Regions from separate parts of the Neobacillus sp. YIM B06451 genome, predicted to be linked through region 1. Evidence: riboswitches for the same ligand, from Rfam matches in the RefSeq annotation. Region 1 holds a riboswitch; each other region holds the start of a gene.

The links. A riboswitch is a leader RNA that binds a small molecule or an ion and turns the genes downstream of it on or off. The one in region 1 is predicted to bind preQ1.
Region 2: another riboswitch for preQ1. It lies ahead of queF (preQ(1) synthase); the one in region 1 lies ahead of queC (7-cyano-7-deazaguanine synthase QueC).
Region 3: another riboswitch for preQ1. It lies ahead of RB160_RS12805 (QueT transporter family protein); the one in region 1 lies ahead of queC (7-cyano-7-deazaguanine synthase QueC).

Annotation. Positions count from the first base shown of each region.
Region 1 covers NZ_JAVFKJ010000001.1:778,434-784,239, reverse strand. Annotated here, with positions in the region: gene queE (7-carboxy-7-deazaguanine synthase QueE) at 322-1,047, opposite strand; gene queD (6-carboxytetrahydropterin synthase QueD) at 1,040-1,516, opposite strand; gene queC (7-cyano-7-deazaguanine synthase QueC) at 1,519-2,181, opposite strand; PreQ1 riboswitch class I at 2,232-2,274, opposite strand; gene RB160_RS03775 (hypothetical protein) at 2,545-2,820, opposite strand; gene RB160_RS03770 (pirin family protein) at 2,823-3,530, opposite strand; gene RB160_RS03765 (NADPH-dependent FMN reductase) at 3,913-4,461, shown strand; gene RB160_RS03760 (hypothetical protein) at 5,062-5,806, opposite strand, start outside.
Region 2 covers NZ_JAVFKJ010000015.1:33,149-38,954, reverse strand. Annotated here, with positions in the region: gene abc-f (ribosomal protection-like ABC-F family protein) at 1-127, shown strand, start outside; gene RB160_RS19615 (S8 family serine peptidase) at 261-1,595, shown strand; gene RB160_RS19610 (queuosine precursor transporter) at 1,651-2,283, opposite strand; gene queF (preQ(1) synthase) at 2,297-2,797, opposite strand; PreQ1 riboswitch class I at 2,925-2,971, opposite strand; gene htpG (molecular chaperone HtpG) at 3,058-4,938, opposite strand; gene RB160_RS19595 (sulfite exporter TauE/SafE family protein) at 5,132-5,806, opposite strand, start outside.
Region 3 covers NZ_JAVFKJ010000006.1:143,037-148,842, forward strand. Annotated here, with positions in the region: gene RB160_RS12775 (sensor domain-containing protein) at 1-177, shown strand, start outside; gene RB160_RS12780 (hypothetical protein) at 311-475, shown strand; gene RB160_RS12785 (aldose epimerase family protein) at 435-1,484, shown strand; gene RB160_RS12790 (LacI family DNA-binding transcriptional regulator) at 1,499-2,491, shown strand; gene RB160_RS12795 (NUDIX hydrolase) at 2,542-3,039, shown strand; gene RB160_RS12800 (YbaN family protein) at 3,065-3,445, shown strand; gene RB160_RS12805 (QueT transporter family protein) at 3,607-4,095, opposite strand; PreQ1 riboswitch class I at 4,102-4,146, opposite strand; gene RB160_RS12810 (glycosyltransferase family 2 protein) at 4,321-5,022, shown strand; gene RB160_RS12815 (glycosyltransferase) at 5,091-5,806, shown strand, end outside.

The DNA of each region.
Region 1 (5,806 bases):
GTAGATATGGAAGAGTTTCGTTCAGCTAATGGGGGCTTTTCAGAAGTAACAAAAAATCCCAATTTCTTAATTATAAAACTAAGAAATTGGGATTTTCTTTTGTGCTTTACTTATCATTGTAATTTCGCGTTTTTCCTGGTGGTACCCCTTTAGGTGAAAATCTATTAAAAATATTTAACAAACGGTTGGGCTTGTATCTTCTCTTTTGAGTAGGTCTTTTTTTTTTTGTGCTTGATTTAATTTTTCGTTACACACAATGATTTAATTGGGATATTTTGAATAATCATCAAATCTCTAGTCCTGCTTTCTTCCTGCGGTCCCTTAAACACCGCGCTTATTCGACCAAACTAACGCATGGAGTTGTGGCAAAGGGCGAACATTGTTCATTTCAGGATCTTCCAGCACCTTCCCCCACAGCCAGTCAAGGGAATGAAGTAACCGGCTTGAAATATCCCCTTCCTCTCCGGGATTGCTATTGCCTACTGATAGGAAAAATGGAATATGATCCCCCATGTAACAGTTATTCAACATCTTAGCAAATTCAAAGTCCGCATCATCAAATACAACAATTTTAAGTGAAAAGTTCGATTTGTAGTTCTTTAACTTGCGAATGATATCATCCAATAGTTCAAGATCCGGTTTCATACCGCTGCTAGGTGGTTTTGGAGAGATCGTTAAGTCGTTGACAAGGTAAAACCAGTCCTGCCACTTGCTTCCCTGAGTCTCCAATCCTACTTCAATATTAGATTGGTGAAGAAGTTCAATGAACTGTTTCATTGCTTCTCCAATCAAAGCTGGGTTTCCACCTGTAATCGTCACATGGTCGAAGTTATCGCCACCAAGTTCCTTGAGTTCTTGAAAGACATCCATTGGGGCCATCATTCGTATTCTTTCTTTTTCAGACCCGTCCCACGTAAAAGCGGAGTCGCACCAGGAGCATTTATAATCACACCCCGCAGTCCGGACGAACATACTCTTGCGGCCCATGACCATCCCTTCGCCCTGGATAGTCGGACCGAAGATTTCCATGACAGGTATCTTACTCATCCTCCATCCACTCCCTTCTCGCTTCCGCATAGCTGGTCGGAGTTTCATAGAGACGGACGAATTCAACCCGCGCGCCATCATATAAATTCGCGCGTTTTTTCAGCGATTCAGCCATTTTTTCATAAATCCATACGACAATGTTTTCCGCAGTTGTATTCATAGGCGGAAGTGTTTCATTCAAATATCGGTGATCCAAGAAAATTTCAATTTCATTTTTCCAAATTTCTTTAATATCACCGAAGTCAATCATCAAGCCGCGGTTGTCAACGAAACCGCTGATCCCAAAAACGGCCTTATACGTATGGCCATGAAGGTTTTTGCATTTACCCTCATAATCATGTAAATGATGAGCCGAATCAAACGTGAATTCCTTGCTGACAAGGACCCGTTTCGAATGGTACTTCAATTGGTCACGCTTAATATCTACATCAATTTTTTGCAATTTATCTACAATCCTGAATCCGTACATCATTACATCCCATTCCGTTCTGCCAGATAGTCATCCAGGCCTTTTTTCCTTAGCTTGCAGGCAGGGCATTCGCCGCAGCCGTCCGCGATGATTCCGTTATAGCACGTAAGCGTCTTTTCACGGACAAACTCGAACGCTCCCAGCTCATCGGCTAGTTTCCATGCTTCAGCCTTGTTCAGCCACATCAGCGGTGTATCAATTACAAAATCTTGATCCATCGATAGATTAAGAGTCACGTTAAGCGACTTCACAAAAATATCACGGCAGTCGGGATAACCGCTGAAATCCGTTTCACATACTCCGGTAACGATGTGTTTCGCCCCAATCTGGCTGGCCAGTACCCCGGCAAATGACATGAACAGCAAATTCCTGCCCGGCACAAACGTATTGGGCAGCCTGCCGCCTTCTCCATCCTTCACTTCAATGTCGTCCCTCGTCAACGCATTCGGGGCAAGCTGATTCAGCAGGCTCATATCAAGGATATAGTGCTCAATGCCAAGTTCATTTGCAATCGATTTAGCGCATTCAATTTCTGTAATATGCCGTTGATTGTAGTCAAACGTTACAGCGGCAACCTCGGCAAACTGCTCCATTGCCCAAAAAAGGCAAGTCGTACTATCCTGTCCCCCGCTAAACACAACGAGCGCTTTTTCACTCTTTAACATTTTCTTTCTCCTTCCAACAAAAAAACAGCACGGCTAAAGAAAGCAGTACTGTTTCCTTAGTTTTTTAAAGAGGGTAGCTAGAACCTCTACCGCCAGATAGCGGATTTGCTATTCAACATTTCATAAGTATAAACGATTTTATTAATTATTGCATGTCATTATGTCTTATCCAGACAATTTCAAATTTTGTGCTTTTACAGACGAGGAATTTAAAAAGAAAATCGTCTTGTGTATTCCAGGCTGACTCTTTAGCATCACTGTACAACTTTGATAGCTTATCCTATTACTCTGCCGCCACTTTATCAATTACCACCTGGTAATGATTGGGATTTGCCATTACAAAACACTTTTTATGTGATTATTTTAATCAACTGGATAGACTGTTTGATGGTCTGCAATAATCGTAATCACAGAATTTTTCTCATTAAACTCAACGTTTGCATCTGACGTATAATACCAAGTCTTCTGGTTTTTCCCAACGTCAAAGAGGTTCAATTCGTCTTTAAATTTGATGATTTCTTTAGAATCCTCTTCGGAAATTTTGACAGAAATGACCCACTTATCTTCTACTGAATGAATCTCATATTCATCTGTTTGATAAAAAAGTCTGCTTCCAATCGAATGGCGAATCAATAACATAATTAAACACCACCCAAATCAATCAATAAAAAGAAGGCTTCTTTTGTTGATTTTAAAGTAAGTTTGTTTTGTTCAGTTATGCGCGCACTGTCTCTTTTTCCAACAACAACATCGTTATCTAAAATTAGCTCCCCTTCAATCACAAAGACATACATCTTTCTTCCCTGTTCTTGTTGAAAGAAGATCTCTTCTCCCTCATCCAATTTGGATAAGTATAATGTAACATCACTATGAATTTTCGCTGCACCCTCTGTTGGGGTTGAAGAAACGATAGGCAACAGCTTATTCTTCAGTGAATCTACGTTATAAGAAATATCCTCATAAGAAGGAGGTAATTGCTTTTTAGAAGGTTTAAACCATAGCTGTAAAAAGCTTGCTTCCTCTTCTAAAGAAGGATTCATTTCAGAATGGAGCAAACCAGTACCAGCCGTCATACGTTGCACATTTCCAAATTTTAATATCCCACTGTTCCCCAGGCTATCTTCATGCTTTAACTGGCCATGCAATACAATCGATACAATTTCCGCTTCCCTGTGTGGATGGATGCCAAATCCTTTACCGGCTTGTACTGTGTCATCATTAAAAACTCGAAGCGGACCAAATTGGATATTTTCCTCATCATAGTACCCACCAAATGAAAAACTAAGATTACTCTCCAGCCAATCATTTTTTACAGAGTAACGAGATTCTGCCGAAAACCTCTGAATCATTTATCTCACTCCCAGATGTCTCAAATTAAGGATAAATATAGAGGAAAAAACCCAATCTGTCAATTTGAACAACCTATTCCACATTCCGTATGAGCGAAAAAACGCACATGAATCCAGGCATTTAGCTGAATTCAAATCAAAATACCACCTTGAAATAATGTGCTCGGTTTACAAGAATGATCCTTTCGCGTTTTGGAGGGTAAGTTTAAATAGTGATTAACAATTATTTAAGTATACCAATCGATTTAATAATGATCACCCGTTCCCTTTTTTGATTGCGAGGCAATTCTTTTGCCAATATATCTTTAATTCAATACAATTATAATGAATTCAAGATAATTGTATTGAATTCAATATTTTTAATAAAGGATGGATGAATCGTATGACGAAAGTTGGCATCATTGTTGGAAGTCTTCGGAAAAATTCATTTTCAAAGCAAATTGCGGATAACGCAGCATCTTTATTCCCTGAAGGATATGTTACGGAGTTTGTGGAAATCGGCCACCTGCCATTATTTAACCAGGATTTTGAAGGAGACCTAGGAACTCCTGAAGAATATACTGCATTCCGCAATACAATCAAGGAATTGGACGCAGTATTATTCGTAACACCTGAATATAACCGTTCTATCCCAGCTGCATTAAAGAATGCGCTTGATGTAGCATCCCGCCCATATGGCGAAAGTGTGTGGAATGGAAAACCTGCGGCAATCATCAGCCAATCTCCAGGTGCCCTTGCAGGATTCGGTGCAAACCATCACCTACGCCAAGTACTTACATTTTTAAATATGCCAGTTGTTCAACAACCAGAAGCATACATTGGTTCCGTACATGAATTGCTAGATGAAAATGGCAAGGTAAATGAAGGAACAGCAGAATTCCTACAAGGCTTCGTTAATGAATTCGTTGAATTAATCAAGAAATATCAATAAGCTATAAAAAGTTGGAGTTTTTGTGCAGGACATACCCTGCCAAAACTCCAACTTTTTATAAGGCCACGACCATTAATCCCTATCCAACCCCTTAAGAACCACTTCAGCCAAGTTGAATACAGAGCTGCTTGTTACTGATTTATTTAATATCTCAAGCCTGTGATAAATCTATGGCAAAATTGCTTCAGCCGCCAATTACAAGGAAGTAGACTTATCAGCAGGAAACAGAGCATACTCAAAATCCACTGTAAATGATTTGGGTACAATCACTTAGGCTGTTAATCAAAATACCAAACTAATTAAGGAAGGCAATAAGGCAATGGGTTTCAGGTAAAGAAGGAGTAATTGTTGAGGTCGGTCTATTTTAAACTATTCTTATAAGGTCGAACTGATTTATGATAACCCTTATATCTTTAGCCTTAAAATTACGAGAAACCTTATTTGCGGCGAATGCCTGGATTGATACCAAGTTAACCCATGACTTTGTAGAGCGATCCACCCTTCTAGGAGATGAAGATGCATAACGCATGGATATTTTCTGGGTAAAAAAAGAAGACAAAGTCATCTAATTAATTTAGATGGAACCTTGTCTTTAGAGTATTACTTTATTAATTCTTTATGATGTCTCACAAGATGGATTGGCAAAGGATTATTTATATAACTGTTAAACGTAATTGCTATATTCCTCATTAAATGTAGGCAGGTTGCAATCTCGTCATTCGGCTGTTGCATTTGAACTCTGAATGTATGCCGGCTTTTAAAAGGTATATTGCTGTCATGGCTAGTTACTGACATAGGAACTTTTTTATCCGTCGTTAATTTAGGTGGTATAGAAAAATACTCATTTCCATTCCTGACAAGAAATGTCCCAGTTGACGGAATGCCGTTAACCATATTCATAATAAATGGATTTCTAGACCTTTCAACGTCATACGTAACAATGTTAAATTCTAAATCATCTTCCGCATACTTTTCTGGCTTTTTATTTTTTTCGAAAACCACAACATCTGATTTATTATTCACGTTTTGTTCAATAAACAGTGTATAATCCCTATTCCCATCCTTAAGAAGGGTTTTTAGGTTCTTTTGATTCAAATAAATTAAGGATTCTTCGACCGTCATCCAATCGGTATTGGGATACTTAACCTCAATCCTTGCATTTTTCATCCGTACAAGCATGTAAAGATATTGAGGCTTGAATGCTCCCCTTTTGACTTCTAATTGATATGGGAAATAAAAGTTATATTTTGAAAAGAGCTCCCGATAATCATGAATCATTTGATTTGTCAGCCCTTTTCTTGCTAACAGGTCTGCCAAAACACTATTGATAATTGATTTTTGCTGA
Region 2 (5,806 bases), on a different contig from region 1:
CCTGCTTGATACGAAAATAACCGAGCTGCTAGGTAAAATCAGCATGCTAACGCCCGAAAGCGATGACTATTCCAAAGTCGATAAGGAACTGAACTTACTCATCCAGCAAAAGCAATCGCTGCTCTAAATAAAGAGGGCTGCCAATCGCAGGCAGCCCTCTTTATTTCCCCTTAAAAATTTTCCCAACCTCAATTATGTTTGCTAACTAACTTGCTGGATAAATAGAATAGGTAAGATTTTAAATCATTTAGGGGGTCCTTATGAAAAAATTCAAATTCCTTGTCCTGCTTGTTTTGCTTTTCACCCTGTTAAGCCCATCCTTTTCGTCCCAGCCTAAGGCACTTGGCCTTACTGCCGAAGTAAGTCCAGCGATTACAAAACTGCTAAATTCTACTTTATCGGACAGCGAGGCTGAAGCTATTATTACCTACAAAAAGAATCCAGCCCTCTCAGACATCAAGCTTCTAAAGGCTCTAGGCTTTGAAACAAAAACGTTTGAAAACCTGCCTATGATTGCAGTCAAGGGCAAAATTGCCGCCTTGACTACCCTCCTTCTCTCATCCACGAATATTCTCTCAGTCTATGAAAATAAGGAACTTCAGTACTTCCTTCGGGACAGCCGCCAGCTGATTGGCGCTGAATCGGTTTGGAACGATCTTGGCTATACCGGGAAGGGAGTCACCATTGCCGTCATTGACAGCGGCATTGATGCGACTCACCAGGATCTAAAATTCGGTGAAAAGGTCGTCCAGAACGTAAAGTTTGTTGTCGGTAATCTTTTTGGCAATTCACCGCTTTACCTTGAGAACGTTGTTAACACAGATACCACTTCGGGACACGGAACCCATGTAGCTGGAACCATTGCCGGCAGCGGCACGGCGAGCACCGGAGTTTATAAAGGGGTGGCACCGGAGGCAAAGCTTGTTGGCCTTGGCGTTGGTGAAGGCATCAATATTCTATGGTCGCTTGAAGCCTTTGATTATGCCATTAAAAACAAAGACAAGTATGGAATCGACGTGATTAGCAACAGCTGGGGGACAACTGGTGACTACTCACCGAACGATCCAATTAACGTAGCTTCGAAAACCGCCCACGATGCCGGGATGACAGTTGTTTTCGCAGCGGGCAATGAAGGCCCTGGGGACAATACATTGAACCCTTATTCGGCAGCACCATGGGTAATCAGTGTTGCTGCTGGCACAAAGGATAAGCAGCTGGCTGACTTTTCATCGCGCGGTGTTGCAGGTGATGCGTTTCTGCATCCTGACATTACAGCTCCGGGAGTGGACATCGTTGCCACGAGGTCTTCAACAGGCCTCATCATGAATGTGCTCGGAACGGCAACGGACATTTCGTATATTGATCCAGAACATTTGCTGTTCTATACAACTTCTAGTGGCACAAGCATGGCGGCTCCGCATATTTCCGGGGTTGTTGCCCTCATGAAGGAAGCTAAGCCGGATCTTACCCCCCGGGAAGCGCATGAATTTTTGGGCGAAACGGCTGAGCCAATGCCGGGTTATCAGTACCATGAAGTTGGCGCGGGCTATGTAAACGCCTATGAAGCTGTGAAAAAAGCTTCAGCTGTACAGTAAAATAAAAAAGAACTCCGCCTGCTGAAGTAGAGTAGCAATGCGGAGTTCTTTTTTGTTAATCAAGGGCAACCGCCCCGTCTGTCCCCTCTTTTTTCCTAATGATTCCTACAAGCAGGTATACAAGCGGGGTAATCGCAATGGAAGCAAAAAATTTAAAGATGTATTGGGTAATAATCATTGTCCCTAGTATCGCCGCCGGCACGACCCCGTAAAAAGCAATCCCGATGAAAATGGCCGTATCAACAAGCTGGCTCAGCATCGTTGAAGCATTGTTGCGGAGCCAAAGCTTTTTTTGCCCATGGCGGTTCTTCAATTTGTTGAAAACCAGCACATCGAGATTCTGGCTGACAGCATAAGAAATCAGACTCGCAACAATCACGCGGAAGCTTCCTCCCAGAATCGTTTCAAATGACTGCTGCTCTGAAAACACAGGCGCGGACGGCAGTGCGATTGCTGCCGAAATGAAAACCAGCGCGAGGATTTGAGTAATCAAACCAGCCTTGACAGTCCTCTGGGCCTGTTTTTTACCGTACACTTCGACAATTACATCAATGATTGGGTAAGTAAAGACGTACACAATGACGGCGGCGGGAAGGATGGCATAATTTCCGATGCTGAAAAGCTTAACAGCCACCACGTTCGCAAGGATCAAGAGCCCGACAAACGCTCCATTCAGGTATAAAATCATCCAGTGAGCCTCCTTACCTGTTGTCAATTTTTTCAGGGTAAAGGTCATGGTTCATTAAGCGGAAATTGGCCATTTCCTCGTATTTCGTCCCCGGTTTCCCATAGTTACACCACGGATCGATGGAAATGCCTCCTCTTGGAGTGAACTTTCCCCAAACCTCAATATAGCGCGGGTCAAGCAGCTTAATCAGATCGTTCATGATGATATTGACGCAGTCCTCATGAAAGTCGCCGTGGTTCCGGAAACTGAAAAGATAAAGCTTGAGCGATTTGCTCTCAACAATTTTTTTATCCGGAATATACGAAATATACATTGTGGCAAAATCGGGTTGATTGGTCAGCGGGCACAGACTTGTAAATTCAGGGCAATTGAATTTGACGAAGTAATCCCTGTTTGTATGGAGATTGTCGACAGCCTCCAAAACCTCCGGTGCATATTGAAAAGCATATTGGGTCCCTTGGTTACCCAATAGCGTCAAATCCTTCAAACCTTCCTCATGGCTTCGTCCAGACATGAAAAAAACCCCCTTGTAAAAGTATCCCGCCCTTTTACAAGAGAGCCTAAGCCAATGAAGCTATTAAAAACAATGGAAATAACCAATAAAAAAGCCATGTCCGATTATGGACATGGCAGATAGTCATGTATCCATAGTTTTTTATAGAGGGTATCAGCTATGAACCTCTCCCGTTAAGGCACGGGTATTCAATTCCTTTTCATATATTACAGAAAAGGCACGCAAACGTCAAACATATTTTTCCGGCAAAATAATGCTCATTACACCATAATCTTGCAGACATCATTAGTAAATTCAACCGGATCCTGGATTGGCAGCCCTTCAATCAAGAGCGCCTGGTTGTAAAGAAGGTTCGTATAAAGGGCAAACTTCTCTTTGTCCTTTTCAAGCGCACCTTTGAGCGACTGGAACACCTCGTGATTCGGATTAATTTCAAGGATTTTCTCCGCTTTTACATCCTGGCTGTTCGGCATCTGGCGGAGGATTTTTTCCATTTCAATTGTCAGGTCGCCGTCGCTTGCCAGGCAGACCGGATGGGACTTAAGTCGCTTTGAAATCCTCACATCCTTTACTTTTCCGGAAAGAACGTCCTTCATTGCATCAAACAGCTCTTTGTTTTCCTCGGCTTCAGCTTCGGCTTCCTTCTTTTCCTCATCCGACTCAATGCCGAGATCGCCGCTTGCGATTGATTTGAATTCCTTTTCCTTGTAATTCATCAACATGCGGATTGCGAATTCGTCGATGTCCTCTGTGAAATAAAGGATTTCATACCCTTTTTCCGACACAAGCTCAGCCTGAGGAAGCTTTTCGAGCCGTTCAATCGATTCGCCTGCCGCATAGTAAATATACTTCTGTTCTTCCGGCATCCTCGAAACGTATTCATCTAGGGTGACAAGCTTCTTTTCCTTTGATGAATAGAACATCAACAAATCCTGCAGGGTTTCTTTATGCGCGCCAAAATCGCTGTACACGCCATACTTCAGCTGGCGCCCAAACGATTGATAGAATGTTTCATACTTCTCCCGGTCGTCCTTCAGGAGGGCGAGCAGCTCGCTCTTAATTTTCTTGCTGATATTCTTGGCAATCAGCTTCAGCTGGCGGTCATGCTGCAGCATTTCCCTCGAAATGTTTAAGGACAAATCCTCGGAGTCGACCATCCCTTTTACAAAGCTGAAATGGTCGGGAAGCAGATCGGCACACTTGTTCATAATCAGAACCCCGTTGGAATATAGCTCCAGCCCTTTTTCGAATTCCTTCGAGTAGTAATCGAACGGGATGTTTTCCGGAATGAATAGAATGGCGTTATAACGGACAGCCCCATCGACACTGATATGGATGTGCTTCAACGGCTTGTCAAAACCATAATGCTTTTCATTGTAAAAATTCGTGTAATCCTCGTCGGTCAGCTCGCTCTTATTCTTTCTCCAAATAGGCACCATGCTGTTGACTGTCTGCTCTTCTTTGATAGTCTCCCACTCATCGTCGCTGCCTTCCTTTTTCCTGCTTGTGCTGACGTCCATTTTAATCGGATAGCGAATAAAGTCGGAGTATTTTTTGACAACTGACTTCAGGCTGTATTCCTCAAGGAACTCGTCGTAGTTCTCATCTTCGCTATTTTCCTTTATTTTTAAAATAATTTCCGTGCCCACGCCATTCTTTTCTGCCGGCTCAATCATGTATCCGTCCGCACCGGTGGACTCCCACTTGTACGCCTCATCACTGCCAAGCGCCTTGCTGATCACTGTTACAACATCGGCAACCATGAAAGCCGCATAGAACCCGACCCCGAATTGGCCGATAATGTCATGCCCGTCCTTTAATTCCGTTTCCTTCTTAAACGCGAGTGAACCACTTTTCGCAATCGTCCCTAGGTTCGTTTCTAGCTCTTCCTTCGTCATTCCGATCCCGGTATCAATAATCTTCAATGTCCGGTTTTCTTTATCCGGAACGATTTTTATGTAGTAATTGTCTTTATCAAAAACAAGTGAATCATCTGTCAGCGCTTTGTAGTAAATCTTGTCGATCGCATCGCTGGCATTGGAAATCAGCTCGCGCAAAAACACTTCCCGTTTTGTGTAGATGGAGTTGATCATCATTTCCAAAAGCCGTTTCGACTCGGCCTGGAACTGTTTCTTTTCCATAATGATATCCCCTTTCCAGTGCATGTCCACATCTATTTTAGCACTCTTATTATGTGAGTGCTAATCCCACTATTTATTTATCACACAGGTTTGAAAACTGTCAATAACTTGGATTCAATTTCATGTAAAATAGGTTGGAATGCTTTCACATGGGATTTTTGCACAAGGCAAGCGGATAAGAATTGGGTAATTACTAAATGGCTCTTACAAACAATTGAATGATTAGTGCCACTGTGGCGAAGCGCAGAATTGGTTTTACTAATTGTGGTTTCAGTTTTTCTGCAATCCGGACGCCAAGCTGAGCCCCTGTTACCGACCCAAGCATAAGGGCGAGCGTCATCGGCCAAATGATTTTTCCTGAAGCGATGTACATCGCCGCCGCCCCAATGCAGCTTGAAAAAGTGGCCAGCCGCACGAAGCCGACAGCCCGAAGATAGGAGATGTTCAAATGGCCAAACAGGTAAAGCATGAGGGTGCCCTGCCCTGGCCCAAAAAGCCCATCATATATGCCAATTCCATAAAGACCCGGAAGGCTTATTTTGTTGATTTTAAGCGTTCCGTTCCCCGTGAAACTTCCTTTTCCGATAAATGAAGTAATAAAAGCAAAGGTTAATAGAATTAGGGCAAGGACCATCATTTTATCCGCAGGTATCCTTGACGCAAGAAAACCGCCGCTCATCCCTCCGAAAATGCTGACAGGAATAATCCAATACGCTTCCTTCCAGGTAATCCGCTTCGTCCGGTATAGATGAAAAAAGCTTGAGAATGAGCTGACTGTATTTGACACTTTGTTCGCCCCGATGGCCGAGTGGGCAGGCATACCAAGCAGAAGCATAATCGGCAGGCTGATTAACCCGCCACCCCCTGC
Region 3 (5,806 bases), on a different contig from region 1:
ATTCTCGATATGGGCTTAAATATGCGATTCCATGTTATTGCCGAAGGAATTGAAAAACAGGAACAGGTCGGCTACCTGGTTTCAAACGGATGCACCGTCGGCCAAGGCTACCATTTCAGCCGTCCGCTTCCCGCCCCACAGGTTGAAAAACTACTGAATAAACCGATTCCCGTTTGAGTTGCGGGACAAACAGAGGCAAATCCTCCTGAATAGCGGGGATTTGCCTTTTTTGTAAAGACGAGAATAGCGAAAACGAAAACATAAAATAGCTTTTTAAGAGTGCAAGAGGTTGCAAAAGAAGGGGTTTTGTATGAATATGGCTTTTAGAGGCACTGTTAGGAAAACCGCAAAAAGCGTTTCAGAAGAGTTACCAATTCAGCACCTTTTCGTGATGCAAGTGATAAAAAATGAAAAGTTTTGGGAGGGATCAGAAAATGGAAGTGATGATAAAGAAATTTGGGGAGCTGGATGGTAAAACTGTCAATAAGATATCCATAACGAACCATAACGGCATGGGGCTCACTTGTCTGGACTATGGATGCATTATTACCGAAATCCGTGTTCCGGATTCAAAAGGCGACATTGAAAACGTAGTGCTCGGCTTCGACAATCTTGAAGATTATCTTCAGCACTCGCCTTATTTCGGGGCAGTTGTCGGCAGGGTTGCCGGAAGAATAAAGGATGGCCGCTTCAGCCTTGATGGCCATGATTATGTCCTCGCCAAAAATAATAATGGCAACCATCTTCATGGAGGGCTGAAGGGGCTCGACAAGGTCATTTGGGATGCCAAAGTCCACGCGGAGGGTCCTGTTGCCAAGATTGAATTTACATATGAAAATCCTGACGGCGAGGAAGGCTACCCCGGCAACGTTTCACTCAGGACAGTCTATACTCTAACAGATGAGAACGAACTTATTGTCGAATTTTTTGGAACAACGGACAGGAAGACAATCCTTAACCTGACCAACCATACGTATTTCAATTTGGCCGGAAACTCAAAAACGACAGTTCTTGGGCACACGCTCAAGTTGGATAGCGAAAGATTCCTTGAGTTAGATGAAAATCTCATTCCGACCGGAAATGTGCTGGATGTTGAAGGCACTGCCTTCGATTTCCGGAAGGGGAGAAAGCTTTCGGACGGTCCTGTTTCGAGCCATGAGCAAAATCTTCTTGCCGGAAAAGGCTATGACCACCCGTTTGTACTGAGTAAAAAGAAGGGCGCAGTCATTGAATTGCGCTGTGATGATAACGGAAGGAGAGTGGAAGTCGAAACAAATCAGCCCGCGGTCGTTGTTTATACTTCGAACCAATTGGATGGCGACTTCCTGCTCAGCGGGGGTGCAAAGCCGGAACCGTATTTAGCCATCTGCCTTGAGACTCAGAATTATCCGGATGCGATAAACCATCCCCATTTTCCCTCCACCGTAATTGATGAAGGCGAGGAGTATTATTCGTTTACAAAGTTTACATTCAAAACCGTGTAGAAGGGGAAGGGAAAATGGCCACCATTAAGGACATTGCCACAAAAGCCGGGGTTTCCATAGCCACTGTTTCCCGGGTATTGAATTATGATCCCTCATTGTCCGTAAGTGATGAAACAAAAAAGAGTATTTTCGAGGCTGCGGAAGAACTCTCCTATAAGAAGCGGGGGACAAAAAAGTTTTCTTCAACAAAGATAGCCATTATCCACTGGTATACGGAAATTGAGGAACTGAATGACTTGTACTATATGTCAATCCGCCTCGGCATTGAGAAACGCTGCAAACAGCACGGCATTTCTATTAAGAAATATTTTTTGGATGATATGGATGAATTGAAAAAGCTGGATATTAAAGGGATCATCGCCATTGGGAAATTTAGTGAAAAGCAGGTGAGCCAGATGGAGTCAATCACCGGCAATATCGTGTTCGTGGACTCCTCTCCTTCAGATGAAAAATTTGATTCCATCGTCATTGATTTTAAAGCAGCGACCAAACGTGTCCTCGATTACATAATTGCAAAAGGGCACACCGAAATCGGGTATATAGGCGGCAGGGAAACCTTTAAAGACCAAACGGCCGAGATTGCCGATGAAAGGGAAATCACCTTCCGCAGTTACATGAAGGAGCTTGGCCTGTTCAAAGAGGACGCCTTTTATATCGGAGCGTTTAAGGTGGAATCTGGCCATGAGTTGATGGCCAAGGCGATAAAGGACCATGGGAGCCGGCTGCCAACGGCATTTTTTACGGGGAATGACTCGATTGCTATTGGCGCGTTGAGAGCCCTGCATGAGGCAGAAATCGATGTACCCGGGCGTGTTTCCGTAATAGGGGTAAATGATATAAGCATTTCGAAATACATCCACCCCCCTCTATCAACGGTCAGAATCTACACCGAACTGATGGGTGAAACCGCGGTTGATACACTTGTTGAGAGGCTGGATGGCCGGACAGTAGCCAAAAAAGTTTATATCGCTACAAAACTTGTTGTAAGAAAAAGCAGCAATGAATAGTAAAAAATGGTACGATATAAGTTCATTCTGCCATTTTGGAGGGAAACCCTATGCCTGAGTTTTGGGATGTATATGACCGGAACAGGAACAAAACAGGAAGAACAGCAATCCGTGGGGAAAAACTCGCACCGGGGGAATTTCATCTTGTCGTCCATATTTGGATAATGAACAGTAATGGGGAGTATTTGATCCAGAAACGCGCCCCACATGTGAAGGGCTTCCCGAATATGTGGGCTACCACAGGTGGTGCCGCGGTCATGGGCGATGACAGCGCTGCCGCATGTGTCCGGGAAACGAAGGAGGAGCTTGGCATCATTCCTGATATGGAAAAAGCCGAGATTGCTTTTACTGTTTTTAGAGAGAAGAGCATTTCGGACGTATGGCTCATCAGGCAAAATGTCGACATCACGAAATGCGTCCTTCAGGAAGAGGAAGTAAGCGCGGTGAAATGGGCCACAGCCGAAGAAATCCTTTCCATGGCCAACCGCGGCGAATTTGTCCATTATCGGTACCTGCAGGAATTGTTCGCTTCTGCATTGCCTGCATAGTAGTTATTTTTTCCGAAAGGAGTCGTTGGATATCGTCAAGAAGCCGCTCCGCCTGCTTTTTATCTTGGCGGGATTCCTGTCTCTCGGGCTTGGCATAATCGGAATTGTGCTGCCGGTTATTCCGACCACACCGCTGCTATTGTTGGCGTCGTACTGTTTTATGCGGGGCTCGAAGAAGTTTGAGGCATGGTTCAAAGAAAGCCGGCTGTATAAAAAACATCTCGAAGGCTTTGTGAAAAAACGGGAAATGACGTTAAAACAAAAGCTCTCTGTCCTCCTCTTTGCCGACTGCATGATCGCCATCCCGTTCATCATGACAGACAGCTGGATCCTTAGGGCGGGGCTGGCAGCCGTTGTTCTATACAAATACTATTACTTTTTCACTAAAATCAAGACGATTGAATAACAGCGCTCCTTCCCTTGGATTACGGGAGGGGCGCTTCTTTTTTGATATCTTACCAAGATGGAAAAAATAGTACAAAATGTTTAACCCCTTGGAAATAGGGCAAGGCCGAATGAATAAAATATCGAAAAAGGCCAAACCCGAACAGGTCTGGCCCTCATCTATTAGTCAATAAGCTTTTCAAAATTGATGCGTTTATGAATAGCATACATCAATGGGGCGCCGACCGTAAGGACAACGAATTCACCAAATGCAACTGCCAGCCAAGTGGCGAAAAATGGGAATCCTGCGGCAATATTCAATTCCCAGGCAATCAGGAACATTGTGAATGTAAAGACCACAGTATTGATCGCCATGCGAGCCCAAATTCCTTTAATATACCGCGATGAAAACATGGTAATCAAAAGGGCCAGTACCGATTGGCCGAAGCCGAAAATAAGGTCAAGGCCGGGATTTGGCGAAAGGAAAAGGTTCGCCAGGAAAACGCCAAGAATAATCCCAAAAAAATACTTTTTGTTAAATACGATGAGATGGTTGAACATCTCTGATAAACGGAATTGGATATTTGAGAAGCTTAGCGGCTGGATCAAAAACGTCACCACAATATACAGCGCCGCAATAATCCCGTTCACTGCCAATGATTTAATTTTCATCTTTCTCTCTCCTTAGTTTTTTAGCGTGGGAGGTTCTCGAACCACGTCGGGCTTTACCCGAAAGTAAAATTATAATGCGCGCATTATTCTTCGTCAACAGGGTGGGCTTATCTTCCAGATGTATTTAATTTAGACTTATCAATAGGAATGCTTTGGAAGATCAAAGCATTATATTTCTTCCCAAGTCATAAAAGTAATACTAAAAGACTGAAAGGGAGGATTGTTGTGGTCTCTGTCATTACGTGTACGAAAAGGCCGGATTTTCTTCAAGCAATCCTTCGTAATTTTGAAAACCAAACAATTGAAGAGAAGGAACTCGTGCTCATCCTTCATGGATTTAACAAACATCTAGTTAAAGGCTTGTCCGATAACCCGCTTATTAAAGTCATTGAACTTCCATTTGAAGAACCGCTCGGCTCTTGTATAAACAAGGGAATCCGCCAGGCAAAATACAATATCATTGCACGGTTTGATGACGATGATTATTATGGTGCCCATTATCTTGAAGAAGCATTGGATGAAATGGCGAGACACGGGGCCGATGTTGTCGGAAAGCAGTCAATATTTATTTATTTTAAAGACGAGGGGCTACTCGGATTGCTCTTTAAAGGCAAGGAAAATACATTTATTAAAAATATCGATGATACATTGGCCGGCTCGACTCTTGTTTTTAAAAAAGTTGTTGCCGAGAGAGTACTGTTTCCTCCGATTTCGGTGGGGGAAGACGCAGTTTTTTTGGAGGAGTGTAAAAATCTTGGGATCTGTATGTATGCATCTTCTCCATTTAATTATGTGTATATCCGTTATTCTAGCTCCCACCACACCTCGGATTCAGACAATAGGCGGTTAAAAAAACATTGTTCTCCGCTTGTATTAACAAATGATTTCCAAAATTTTCTCCCTGAAAGCAAGCCTGGCTTCATGTAATTAAATACAGCGAATCTGAAAAAACCACTATAGCAATAAAAAGCTAATTTGAAAGGGGGGTAGGATGGATGGATAACGATTACTTAAGCGGAGAGCGAATGAGAAAAAATCTTTTAATGAGAAAAGAGCATTTTAAAAAAAGGCGGATAGGCCTGAATTCCCCTCCACAACAGTTGATTCTTAAAAAGCTTGGATCAATTGTAGAAAATAATCCGGGTAAGCCGATTGTTCTTTTTCCCTCTTTGGTTGATTGGAATATTCCTCTTTTTCAACGTCCCCAGCATATCGCCCTCAATATTGCGAGCGAAGGAGTAGTGTATCTTTATGGGACGGCTAATCAATATGATCAAATTGATGTTGTTGAGGAAGTCATGCCAGGCTGTTTTTTAGTAAATATGAGAGAACCGGAAGTTGAAGCGGCAATCCTCTTATTTTTGGCCAAACAAAAAAATAGGGTCATTGTGCATATGTACTCCGGAGATATTGTAAGGGAATACGGATTTGTGAGAAAGTGCCTTGAAATGGGATTTGACATCTTATATGAATATATCGATGAATTATCCCCGAGTATATCCGGTGTTCCCATTCCGAGGCCAATCCTTGAAAGGCACTTGAAAATACTTGAAAATCAATCGTGCTATGTGGTTGCGACAGCGGATAAACTTTACAATGATATATTGGATAAAAGGCCTCCTGTTAGATGCGCGCTTGTTTCAAATGGTGTGGATTATGAACACTTTCATACAGTCCCCAAGAATGGTTCCACGCCGGTATTAGTGGACGG